3 regions of the Brevibacterium sp. HMSC22B09 genome follow, and region 1 is predicted to be linked to each of the others. Evidence: riboswitches for the same ligand, from Rfam matches in the RefSeq annotation. Region 1 holds a riboswitch; each other region holds the start of a gene.
What was found. Region 1 has a riboswitch for thiamine pyrophosphate ahead of thiM (hydroxyethylthiazole kinase). Riboswitches for the same ligand answer to the same signal wherever they lie in the genome.
Positions count from the first base shown of each region.

Region 2: linked by a shared signal. The riboswitch ahead of HMPREF3087_RS08140 (ECF transporter S component) and the one ahead of thiM (hydroxyethylthiazole kinase) in region 1 are both predicted to bind thiamine pyrophosphate.
Region 3: linked by a shared signal. The riboswitch ahead of thiO (glycine oxidase ThiO) and the one ahead of thiM (hydroxyethylthiazole kinase) in region 1 are both predicted to bind thiamine pyrophosphate.

Region 1 covers NZ_KV786006.1:5,750-9,918, reverse strand. The annotation lists gene guaB (IMP dehydrogenase) at 29-1,549, shown strand; TPP riboswitch at 1,776-1,869, shown strand; gene thiM (hydroxyethylthiazole kinase) at 1,857-2,714, shown strand; gene thiE (thiamine phosphate synthase) at 2,711-3,409, shown strand; gene thiD (bifunctional hydroxymethylpyrimidine kinase/phosphomethylpyrimidine kinase) at 3,406-4,169, shown strand, end outside.
Region 2 covers NZ_KV786025.1:53,444-57,612, reverse strand. The annotation lists gene HMPREF3087_RS08145 (ECF transporter S component) at 1-352, opposite strand, end outside; gene HMPREF3087_RS08140 (ECF transporter S component) at 367-1,080, opposite strand; TPP riboswitch at 1,106-1,231, opposite strand; gene HMPREF3087_RS08135 (DNA cytosine methyltransferase) at 1,527-2,720, shown strand; gene HMPREF3087_RS08130 (Z1 domain-containing protein) at 2,743-4,169, shown strand, end outside.
Region 3 covers NZ_KV785998.1:41,842-46,010, forward strand. The annotation lists gene HMPREF3087_RS01230 (YceD family protein) at 1-148, shown strand, start outside; gene rpmF (50S ribosomal protein L32) at 151-354, shown strand; gene rnc (ribonuclease III) at 359-1,069, shown strand; gene mutM (bifunctional DNA-formamidopyrimidine glycosylase/DNA-(apurinic or apyrimidinic site) lyase) at 1,069-2,001, shown strand; TPP riboswitch at 2,064-2,170, shown strand; gene thiO (glycine oxidase ThiO) at 2,156-3,241, shown strand; gene thiS (sulfur carrier protein ThiS) at 3,238-3,474, shown strand; gene HMPREF3087_RS01260 (thiazole synthase) at 3,422-4,169, shown strand, end outside.

The DNA.
Region 1 (4,169 bases):
CAGCGGTCCAACCGGAGGAAGGGTTCTCGTGCCAGAGGTTCACCAGCATTTCAAAGACGCAGAAGATCCGTTTTCGCTTACCGGCTTGACCTATGACGACGTCCTGCTGCTGCCGGGCGACACCGATGTCATCCCGTCGGAAGCTTCGACGAAAACCCGGCTGACGCGCGAACTCGACATCGCGGTTCCGCTGGTCTCAGCCGCTATGGACACCGTGACGGAATCCCGCATGGCAATCGCCATGGCCCGCTTCGGCGGTCTGGGCATCATTCACCGCAACCTGTCGAAAGAAGACCAGGCTGCCCAGGTCGACTACGTCAAGCGCTCCGAATCCGGCATGATCACCGACCCGGTGACGATCACCGCCGAAAAGTCGCTCGAAGAACTCGACTACATGTGTGGCCAGTACCGCATTTCCGGCCTGCCGGTGGTTGATGACGATGACACGCTGGTCGGCATCATCACCAACCGCGACCTCCGCTTTGTGCCGCGCGCTGACTTCGCCACCACCACGGTCGGCGAAATCATGACCAAGATGCCGCTCATCACCGCCCCGCACGACGTTTCGGCTGAGAAGGCCTACGAACTTCTGGCAGAGCACAAGATCGAAAAGCTCCCGCTGGTCGACGAAAACAACAAGATCCAGGGCCTCATCACGGTCAAGGACTTCGTCAAGCGCGACGAATACCCCGACGCGTCGAAGGACGGCGAAGGCCGCCTGCTCGTCGGTGCTGCGGTCGGCTTCTACGGCGATGCCTTTGAGCGCGCGGGCCTGCTGGCCGAAGCCGGTGTGGACGTGCTTGTGGTCGACACCGCCAATGGCCACGCCCGCGGTGTGACGGACATGATCAAGTCGCTGAAGAAAGACCCGGCGTTCAAGAACGTGCAGGTCATCGGCGGCAACGTGGCCACCCGCGCGGGCGCTCAGGCACTCATCGACGCCGGCGCTGACGCCATCAAGGTGGGTGTGGGCCCAGGCTCCATCTGCACCACGCGCGTTGTCGCCGGTGTGGGCGTTCCGCAGGTCACCGCCATCAACCTGGCGTACCAGGCCGCCCGCGAAGCCGGAGTGCCCGTGATCGGCGATGGTGGTCTGCAGTACTCGGGTGACATCGGCAAGGCTCTTGTTGCCGGCGCTGATTCGGTCATGCTCGGTTCGCTGCTGGCAGGCTGTGAGGAAAGCCCCGGCGAACTCATCCTGGTCAACGGCAAACAGTACAAGGCCTACCGCGGTATGGGTTCGCTGGGCGCAATGGCGCCGCGCAAGGGCAAGTCATACTCGAAGGACCGCTACTTCCAGGCTGATGTCGCCACTGACACCGACCTCGTGCCGGAAGGCATTGAGGGGCGCGTGGCCTACCGCGGTCCGCTGCGCCAGGTCGCCTACCAGCTGACCGGCGGCCTGCGCCAGACCATGTTCTACGTGGGTGCCCGCTCGATTCCGGAACTGAAGGACAAGGGCCAGTTTGTGCGCCTGACCACCGCGGGTCTGAAGGAAAGCCACCCGCACGACATTCAGATCACCCAGGAAGCCCCCAACTACCACTGATCCGCCGCAGCCTGACCGGCTGCTGCTGTGAATATCTGCTGTGCGCCCGAGCCTCTGGCCGGGCGCACAGCTGTTTTTCTGGGTTTTTCTCACAGACCCTTTCTCACGAGGTGGAGCGCGCCTTTTCTGGTCTGCTCGGCTGCTCTGCGGACCGGTCTGCGGCGGAGCGGGATTGTGCCGTGGCTCTGCGTCATGCGCTTGTGTCAGTGGTGGGTGTTAGGGTGAGCGAAGTGACACGGGGTGCCGTTATACAGCGGCTGAGATTAACCCGTTGAACCTGTGTGGTTAGGACCAGCGAAGGGATGTCATGGAACTCAAAGACTATGCGGGCACGCTGCTTGAGTCTCTGCGTCAGCGCACGCCTTTAGTGCACTGCATTGTGAACACGGTTGTTCAGCAGTTCGCCGCGAATGTGCTTTTGGCAGCGGGTGCCAGTCCCGCCATGATCGACCACGAAGCTGATGCTGCTGATTTCGCCGGCATTGCAGATGGTCTGCTCATCAACTTCGGCACCCCAACATCGCACCAGTACCTGTCAGCCGACGGTGCCATCGACACCTTCAACCAGGCCGGTAAACCGTGGGTTCTCGACCCCGTGGGCTTTGGGATTTCCGGGCACCGCACCTCCCGGATTGTGCGCGCACTGAACAGCCGCCCGGCCGTTGTGCGCGGCAACGCCTCCGAAATCATCGGCCTGGCACAGCAGTCCGGCAGCGCCCGAGGAACCGACTCAACGCACTCAGTTGACGACGCCCTCGGGGCAGCCGCAAGCCTCGCCCAGTCAGGCATCGTCGTCGCTGTTTCCGGGGAGTCCGACGCCATTGTCTTTGCCGACGATTCCGGCACGCACACCGTGACAATCAGCGGCGGCAGCCCCTATATGCCCAGCGTCATCGGCACGGGGTGCTCGCTAGGAGCGCTCACCGCCGCCTATGCGGCAGCGGCCGCCCACACTCCGCAAACACAGGACCTCAGCCAGCAGGTAAGCACCGGCGTGGCTGCAGCGACAGCGCACCTGCACTTCACCTCGGCCGCCCAGGTGGCACACGAAAAAGCCAGCGGGCCCGGCACATTTGCCGCGCACTTCCTCGACGGCCTCTACGCTGCCCAACCTGAACACCTAGCCCGGATCCAGACCACGTGGACAACAGGAGGAATCGCATGAGCGCACCACTGGGCCGCCTGTCCGAATACAGCACTGACCTCTACCTGGTGACCGACACGGCGATGGCCGAAAGTGTTGGCCGCACAGTCGCCGACACCGTCGCCCAGGCAATTGCCGGGGGAGTGGGCATTGTGCAGGTGCGCGATAAGCACATTGACGACGCCGGCTTCGAAAAGCTCACGGTGAGCGTGCTCGATGCTGTTCAGCAGGCCCGTGAGGAACAGGGCATCGACACCGAGATCCCCGTTTTCGTCAATGACCGCGTTGATGTCGCCGCCCGCCTGCTGGAGCAAGGCCGGAAAGTCCACGTGCACGTGGGTCAGGGCGACATGTCAGCAGACGATGTTCGCCAGCGCATCGGTGCGGAACCGCTGCTGGGAGTTTCAGCCCAAGAGCCCGAACACTTTGAACGCGCCCGCAGTCAGGAAGTCGATCTGCTGGGCATCGGTCCGGTGTACGCAACCCAGACCAAAGAAACCGGTCGCAGCGCCATCGGCCCTGACGGTTTCCGGAAACGCGCCGAAATGGCGGGCCTGCCCGCTTTTGCCATCGGCGGCATCAAAGACCACAACGCGGCAGCCCTGCGCGGCACGGGTGCTGCGGGAATCTGCGTCGTGTCAGCCATCATGACCGCACCCGACCCAGCGGCGGCCGCACGCAGCATCCTTACGGCTTACACAGGAGAAAACTCATGACCGCAACCGGCCCTCGTCCTCCCGTCGCCGTCACGATCGCCGGCACTGACCCCTCCGGCGGTGCGGGAATCCAGGCGGACCTCAAAACCTTCACCGCGCGCGGCGCCTACGGGGCCAGCATCATCACCGCCCTCGTCGCACAGAACACCCACGGGGTCAGCCGCATCTACGAAATCGACCACGACTTCGTGATCGACCAGTTCGATTCGGTTGTCGACGACATCTACGTTGATGCCACCAAGTCCGGCATGCTCGGCACACCCGAACTCGTGCAGACAACAGCCGACTACGCCGCGGCTGGCCGTCTGGGATTCCTTGTGGTCGACCCCGTCATGGTCGCCACATCCGGGCACCGACTGCTGGCAGAAAACGCCATCGATGCGGTGCGCACGGTTCTGCTGCCGCAGGCCGGCATCATCACCCCCAACCTGCCGGAAGCAGCACTCCTGCTGGGCGACGACGAACCCGAAGCCGGCAGCCCCGCACAGATGCGCGAACAGGCTGCGCGCCTGCTGAAAATGGGGCCGAAAGCCGTGCTGCTCAAGGGCGGCCACGGGGCAGAGGACATCGTCACCGACATCCTCGCGGTTGCCGAAGGCGACGACATCGCGTGGCGCGAATTCAGCCACCCGCGCGTCTTTTCGCCCAACACCCACGGCACCGGCTGCACGCTGTCGGCGGCCATCGCAGCTGAGGTTGCCCACCGCCGCCACGCCCTGGCGCAGGCGGGCGAAGACCCGTCCGGCGCCTCGACAGGGGA
Region 2 (4,169 bases), on a different contig from region 1:
CGAAGACGAGTTCGGTCATGATGCCCTGGCACAGGCCGGTGAACAGGATGACCGGGCCGAAGACGGAACCCAGGAGAGCTTCGGTTGCTGCGGCGATGAGTTCGCACACGATCGCGGCGCCGGGTTTGCGGATGATGAGTGCCCCCACGGGCCCGGCCAGCAGGTAGAGGCCGCCGACTAGGCCCGTGGTTGGTGGGAACACGAGGTTGAACGGGACGTCGATGATCGGCCGCAGGGACGTCCACGCGAAGTACACGGCACCGAGTGCGACGGCGAGCACTGCTGCGACGATGATGTCAACGGTGCGCCATGTGAGGCTGCGTGTGGGCGTGGTGTGTGCGGTGTGGGTCATCGGGGTCTTTCAGTTCATGTGCGGTTGGGGGTTGTGTGCTGGCGGGGTGTGGTTGTCGTCCGCCCGGAAGCGAAGGCTGACAGTGCGCCTGTGGGCACGATTGCCTTCCACAGGAGCCATGCACCCAACCCGGAAATGATAATGCTGGAGGCGATTCCGCACACGGCGTAGACGACCTTGAATGTCATAGCCCATTTGGCGTAGTACATGACTATTTCGCCGACCACCAGGGCGACACCTGCGCCGAGGCCGGACAGGAGCATGACGGGCAGGTTCCATTTGCGGTAGAGGAAGGCGAGGAGCACGATTTCGGCGCCGGCTCCCTGCAGGAGGCCGGAGATGATGGCGGTTGCACCGAAGTGGGAGCCGAGCACTGCTTCGACGACAGCGGCGAGTGTTTCGGCGATGATGGCCGCACCGGGTTTGCGGACGATGATTCCGGCCAGTGGCCCTGCAAGCACCCAGATGCCGCCGAACAGGCCGACCAGTGGTGGGAATGCGACGGTCCAGAGTTCGAAGACGCCCCAAATGGCAGCGACTCCCCAGAAGATGACGCCGACTGCTACTGCGATGACGACGGTGACGATGATGTCAACGGTCCGCCAGCGCAGGCTGGTTTTTGTCTGCGTGCTCTGTGGCCGTGGGTTTTTCGTCTGTGCTGACGAGGTGGTGTTCGGGTTGCTTGGGTTGGTGTGGTGTCCGGGCTGGACACGGTTGTCCTGTGTCATGAGTCCTCCTCAAGGCAAGGAGGGGTCAAGAGTGTGCTCGACTTCCTTCGCCGGTGCTAACCGGGCAGGTTCGAGGGTCTGCGGCATCGCACTCTCAGCGCCCTTGTTCGGATCTCTAGGTTTGATCCGAGGCGCTCCCCTGTCGTACGGCCGATACCTTAGCAAGGACAGTGCGCTGGCGCACGGGATTGGGTGGAAGGACACAGTTCGCATGAAGACGGTGCCACCTTAGACCCGAGGCCACTCGTGGTGGGATTCTCGAATGAGCGCCGCTGCGTACCCATGGAATTACAGCCCATCGGCTCAAGGCCAGCGTTTCTATTCGCTTATGTCAGTGCCTGGCGATATGCTGCATCAGGAAGTCAAAGTCAGCCACGAATCGCCAAACTCGGGGCAAAGACAAAAACCGACTATTGCGGGATCTGCAGACCGGGAGGTAGGCGCTGGTGGCTGCTCATTACTCCATGGGGGAGTTCTTTTCAGGTCCCGGCGGGCTGTCCCTCGGCGCATCAATGGCTGCTGAATCGTTCAATGAGCACGTCGTACCAGCAAACTCAAACACGGACCCTATAGTTCTTGAGCACCAATGGGCTGTCGACATCGACAGCGATTCCTGCGAAACCTACAGGAATAACATCCTCGCCCACCGGCCTCAAGCCGTCCGAAACATTGACGCCCGTGAGGCAATCAAGGACTTAGATTCTTTTGAACCCATCGATGGTTTTGCGTTTGGTTTCCCGTGCAACGACTTCAGTCTTGTGGGCAAACAGAAAGGCCTGTTGGGCGATTTCGGTGGGCTATACCAAGCCGGCGTAGCAGTATTGAATAAAAAAGAGCCTAAATGGTTTGTTGCCGAAAATGTCGGTGGAGTTCGAAGCGCCAATCAAGGTGACGCATTTAAGCAAATACTTGCTGACCTGCAGGCGGCAAAGGGAAAAAGCTACGACATTGTTCCCCATTTGTACCGATTCGAAGAGTACGGTGTCCCACAGACTCGGCACCGAGTCATCATTGTTGGAATCCACAAGGATGAACAAGTCAGATTCAAGGTCCCGGCGCCTAGTCACGGACCAAGAAACAATGCTTTAAACCTTCCCAGGTACGTTTCAGCTGAAACCGCGCTTAGCGCAACATATCCAGCAGGATTGAACGTCAAACACACGGAAGATCCTGTTCACACTGAACGCGTACGGCAACGGTTGACATACATACCCGAAGGTGGCAACGCCTTTAGCGCTGCCATGCCAGAAAACCTCAAGCTGAACGTCAAAGGAGCAACACTCAGCCATATCTACAGGCGCCTGAGAAGAGAAGAGCCCAGCTACACCATCACCGGTTCAGGCGGGGGCGGCACGCACGTCTACCACTGGGAAGAGAACCGCGCACTCACTAACCGTGAGCGAGCCCGGCTGCAGACATTTCCTGACGATTTCAATTTCAGCGGCTCACGCTCATCGGTTCGAAAACAGATCGGGATGGCTGTGCCGCCACTCGGCGCAAAAACAATTTTCGAGGCACTCTTCAAAACCTTGAATGGCATCACCTACGACACAACAGAGCCTAACCTTCTAGAAGTGCTCAGAGAGTCGAAGGGCATCCTGCCGTCATGGAGTCAGATTCGCACCCAGCTTTTTAACTAGCCGCACTCAACGACGAGGAAGAATGATGGACGAGAACGAGCGCCGCACGATTGAGATGGTCTACGGTTTCCACCGTAAGACACAGAACCGGGAAGAGGCCGAAGCAGCGACGCGCAGACAGCTCAGCACCTATGGCAAGGCTGTGCTGGATGAATTCTTCAACGAGCTAGAACAACTCCGCCAAAAATCCACAACTCTCTTCGTCAATGACATATCGGCCCGGCAGGACATCAAGGAGCGAGGATGGTACTTCCCCGACTCGGACGGTGATCTTTGGAGGAGTCTCAAGGACAAGATGCTTGACAGCGGCCTCCGCGAAGCAGTCAACAACATCGACAACGAAAGTGACGCCATAGTTGCAGCCTCCGCAGAGCCCTACCAGTTGAAAGACAGGCGCAAGGGCCTTGTCATCGGCAACGTTCAATCCGGAAAGACGGCGAATTACGCATCGGTCATTGCGAAAGCTGTAGATGCCGGCTACCGATTCATCATCGTCCTTGCCGGTCTTCACAATAACCTTCGCGGGCAGACACAAAGACGGCTCGACAGAGACCTCGGCGTGGAAGATGGCCCCCTCCCGTGGTATCGACTTACGTCATCAGACAGCGACTTCGGTCCAGGCGATGCGCGCAACGCCGAGGCAATGACACAGGGCACTCAGCCTGTCTTAGCTGTTGTCAAAAAGAATTCATCGCGCTTGAGAAACCTGCGCAACTTTCTTCGCCAAATCAGCCTGGATACCCGCGAATCTCGTTTCCCGATTCTCATTATCGACGACGAATCCGACCAAGCAACGCCCGATTCATCCAAAGAAGGCGCGCAGGAAACAACCGCAATCAACACCCTCGTTCGGCAAATTTGGGATGAGGTCAAAAACGGCACGTACATCGGATACACCGCTACCCCCTTCGCCAACGTCTTCATGAGTTCAGATGACCGACTCGGCGATGGGCACGGTGTCGATATGTATCCCGATGACTTCATCTACGTGATGAAAACACCGGACGCATACTTCGGAGCAGAGCGTCTGTTTGGAATCTCTCCGCACGACCCCGACGGCTGGGAAGACGATCCTCCTAACGTCGTACGCGAAATCCCTAAGGGGGACAAAGATCTTCTGCTGCCCCCGGGTAAAAACCAAAAAGCAATTCCACCGCAGATGGCGAAGTCGCTCGAGGACGCCATCAAATGGTTTGTAGTCGCTTCGGCGATCCGTCGCACGCGCGGACAGCAAAACATGCACTCATCGATGCTTGTGCACACAACTCACCGTACTGAACCGCACTTCCTAACCCAGAAGCTGATCGATGATTTCCTCGAACCGCTCCGCATTTCCGCCCTCGATGACGATGTCGAAGCTTTCCATGAGGTTTTTACGCGAGAAGTCAACAAAGCCAAGGATCTGTACCAAGGTGATGCGGCAGCACCCACGTGGAGGGCCGTTTCCGC
Region 3 (4,169 bases), on a different contig from region 1:
GATGGCGCTTCCGCTCAACCCGGTGGAATCGGACGACGATGGCGAATTTTCGTACACCGTCGGCGAATTCCCCGAAGACGAAGAAGCGGGATCGATCAACGATCGCCTCGCGGCACTGAAACATCAGTTAGAGAAGAAAGAGAGCTAGACGTGGCTGTTCCGAAGCGTAAGATGTCGCGCAGCAACACCCGCCACCGTCGTTCGCAGTGGAAGGCTCAGGTCCCCGGCCTGGTCAAGACTGTGGAGAACGGTCGCGTTGTGTACTCGCGCCCCCACCACGCAAAGCTGGTGGAAGACTCCAACGGCAACCCCCTGTTCCTTGAATACAAGGGACGTAAGGTCGCTGACGCCTGACACTATGACTGAAGCGCAGAATCTGCGTGAACTCAACGAGCGTCTCGGGATCGACATTGATCCCGAGACGCTTCGTCTTTCACTCACACACCGTTCCTACGCCTTTGAAAACGGCGGCATCCCCACCAATGAGCGCCTGGAGTTCTTAGGCGACTCCGTGCTGCAGCTGGTTGCCACCGAATGGCTGTTCCACAACAACCCGGCAATGGCCGAAGGGCGTTTGGCGAAAATGCGCTCCGCCGTCGTCAACACCCGTGCTCTGGCCGCTGTTGCCCGCCAGTACGGCATCGGCGACTACCTTCTGCTGGGCAAGGGCGAAGAGCTCACCGGCGGGCGCAACAAAGACTCGATCCTGGCCGACACAGTCGAAGCGATCATCGGCGCCTGCTACATCAGCCAGGGCCGGCAGGTAGCGGAAGACCTCGTGCACAGGTTCGTTGACCCCATGCTCGATGACGCCGTCAACCTCGGTGCCGGCATGGACTACAAAACCACCCTGCAGGAAGCCGCCGCGGACCTCGGCCTGGGAGTCGTGACTTACGACATCACCTCGGAAGGACCCGACCACGCGCGCGTCTTCACGGCGCAAGCACAGCTGGGCGACACCACGTGGGGCAGCGGTGAGGGAACGTCGAAGAAGAACGCCGAACTCGTCGCCGCCGAAGCAGCCGTCAAGGCCATCCGGGAGAAACACCCCGACTGGTCCCGCGCCTGATGCCGGAACTGCCGGAAGTTGAGCACGTTCGCCGCGGGCTTGAACCGTGGGCGGTCGGCTCGCGAATCGAATCCCTGCGGGTGCTCGACCCGCGCATTCTGGGCACCACCTCTAAGCGCACGGTCGATGCGACCGCTGTTGACCGTCTGACCGCCTCTGTTCCCGGCGGTCGTGTCGAAGGGGCGTGCCGCCGCGGCAAGTTCATGTGGCTGCCCCTGGCCACAGGCTCCGTCTTTCCCGACTCCGCTTCCGAGGTGCCGGCCGGCTGGGCAGTGGCCCTCCACCTCGGCATGTCAGGGCAGGTGAGGATCCACACCGCCGCCGATGCCGTGCATCGGCACACCAGGGCCGTGTTCGACATGTGCTCAGCCGACGGGACCCCGTGGCAGATGCGGTTTGTCGATCAGCGGATCTTCGGCCACATCGGCCTGGAGCCTCTCGTGACGGGGCTTGGCTCGCCGCGTCTGGTTGCGGCTTCGGCCGCCCGGATTGCACCGGACCCCTTCGAGGACGGATTCGATGCGGAAGGCTTAGCGCGGACTCTCAAGGGCCGCCGCACAGCAATCAAGGCCGCTCTGCTGGATCAGGGCGTGGTGTCCGGAATCGGCAATATCTACGCTGACGAGGCGCTTTTCGCCGCGGGAGTCCACCCTGCCGCCCGGACCGACCGCCTGCGCATCAGCCGGATTGAAAACACCCTGCACGCCGCCCGGGACGTCATGGCCCGTGCCATTGAGGCCGGCGGAACGAGCTTTGACGAACTGTACGTCAACGTCAACGGCGAATCCGGATACTTCGACCGCAGCCTCGGCGTCTACGGCAAAGCCGGCAGTCCGTGTACCCGGTGCGGTGAAACCGTGCGCAGCAGCACGATTGCCGGACGCACATCCCACTGGTGCCCCACCTGCCAGAAACCCCAGAGGCGGTACTGACACCGCCCGCTTGTTCCAAGAGCGCAGGCTATTTGCTCCAGCACCGTCGGAGGCTTACTCTGAGGGCGGTTCATGGGAGCCGGGACACGCCCGGCTGAGAGGGCGAAGCGGCCGACCATCAGCACTCGAAGCGGATCATGCCGACGTGAGGAGAATGGTGAAGACAGCGGTCATCGGGGCGGGAATCCTCGGACTCGCCACAGCCCTGCGGCTGCAGCGCGCAGGCCACGATGTCACCGTTTTCGATCCCGCGCCGGTCAGCGGAGCCTCCTACGCGGCCGCCGGCATGCTCGCCCCCGTTGCTGAAGTCCAGTTCGGCCAAGACAGTCTGCTGCCCATCATGCAGAAAGCCCTCGACGAATACCCGGAGTTCCTGGAACTGCTCGGGATGCCACATGACGCGGTCGGCTACGAAACCGCCGGAACCCTCCTGGTGGCAGCGGACCCCGGCGACCGCGAACACCTCGAACGAATGGAGAGGGCCTACGGCGAACGCGGACTGGCGTTCAACCACCTGCCCGGCAGCAGGCTCGCGCGTCTCGAACCCGCCCTGGCTCCGGGCCTGTCAGCCGGGGCTGAAATCCCCGGTGACCTGCGCATCGACCCACGCCGTTTCACGAACGCCATGCTGGAAGCACTGGGACCGGAGGCACTTGTCCGGCAGCGCGTCACCCGCCTAGAGGGTGCGGCCGTCGAAACCGCTGACGGCGTTCTTCACAGCTTCGACACGACAGTCGTGGCCGCCGGCATGGGCATCGCCGACATCGCGGGGCTGCCTGAAGACGCGGCACTGAGCCTACGGCCGGTCTACGGCGATGTCATCCGCGTGCGAGTACCCGAAAACCGTCTGCGCTTCGGCCCGCTGCTATCCCGCACTGTCCGCGCCGTCGTCACCGGCCGCAGCGTGTACGTCGTGCCGCGGGCAAGCGGCGAAATCGTCATCGGCGCATCCGTCCGCGAAGACCGCCCCGACACAGACCTCGGCAGCGTTGCCGACCTCCTGGCTGATGCCATCACGGTTGTTCCCGGGTTGCGCGACTGCGACCTCATCGACGTGACCACCCGCGCTCGCCCCACAACAGAAGACGACATGCCAGTGGTGACACGGACTCAGGTGAGCGGCACCTCGGCAGTTGTTGTTGCAGGAGGACTGTCCCGGCACGGCATCCTCCTGACCCCGTACGTATCCCGCCTGGCGGCCCAAGCCGCCGACACCCACCCGGAAGGAAGGATCCCATGAGCATCAAGGTCAACGGCACCGAGCAGGAGCTCGACGGCAAGCTCACGGTGCTTGACGTCGTGGCGCGCACGACCGACAAGGAGTTCAACCCGGACGGAACACCCGCAGACGGCAGCCGACCCGGCATCGCAGCAGCACTCAACGGAGCTGTCATCCCAAGGGCACGGTGGGCCCAGACGGATGTTGAAGACGGGGCGGTCATCGACATCGTCACAGCTGTGCAGGGAGGCTGATGTGCAGCCGCTGACAATCGGCCCGACCACCCTGACCTCCCGGCTCATCATGGGAACCGGCGGGGCAGTAGACCACACCAACCTGCGGGCAGCCCTGCAGGAATCCGGCACTGAACTCACAACCGTCGCCATGCGCCGCTACAGCCCGACAGAAGCCGGTTCGCTGTTCGCCATGCTGTCCGAACTGGACATCAAGGTGCTGCCGAACACCGCAGGCTGCTACACCGCAGCCGACGCTGTGCTCACCGCTGAACTGGCTCGCGAAGCGTGCGAAACCTCGCTGGTGAAGGTCGAAGTCATTGCGGACGAAAAGACCCTCCTGCCGGATGTCATCGCCACGCTCGAAGCCACGGAAATGCTCGCCGAGCGCGGCTTCGTGCCCTACGTCTACACATCTGATGACCCTGCCGTGGCCAAGCGACTGGAATCCGCTGGTGCCGCGGCCGTCATGCCGCTGGGTGCGCCGATCGGCTCCGGCCTGGGCATCCTCAACCCGCACAACATCGAGCTCATCTGCTCGCGCGCCTCTGTTCCGGTGGTGCTGGATGCCGGGATCGGCACCGCTTCCGAGGCGGCACTCGCCATGGAGCTGGGATGTTCCGCTGTTCTTCTGGCCAGTGCCGTCACGCGCGCCGAAGACCCCGTTGCCATGGCGCGCGCCATGCGCATGGCCGTTGAATCCGGCTACTGGGCCG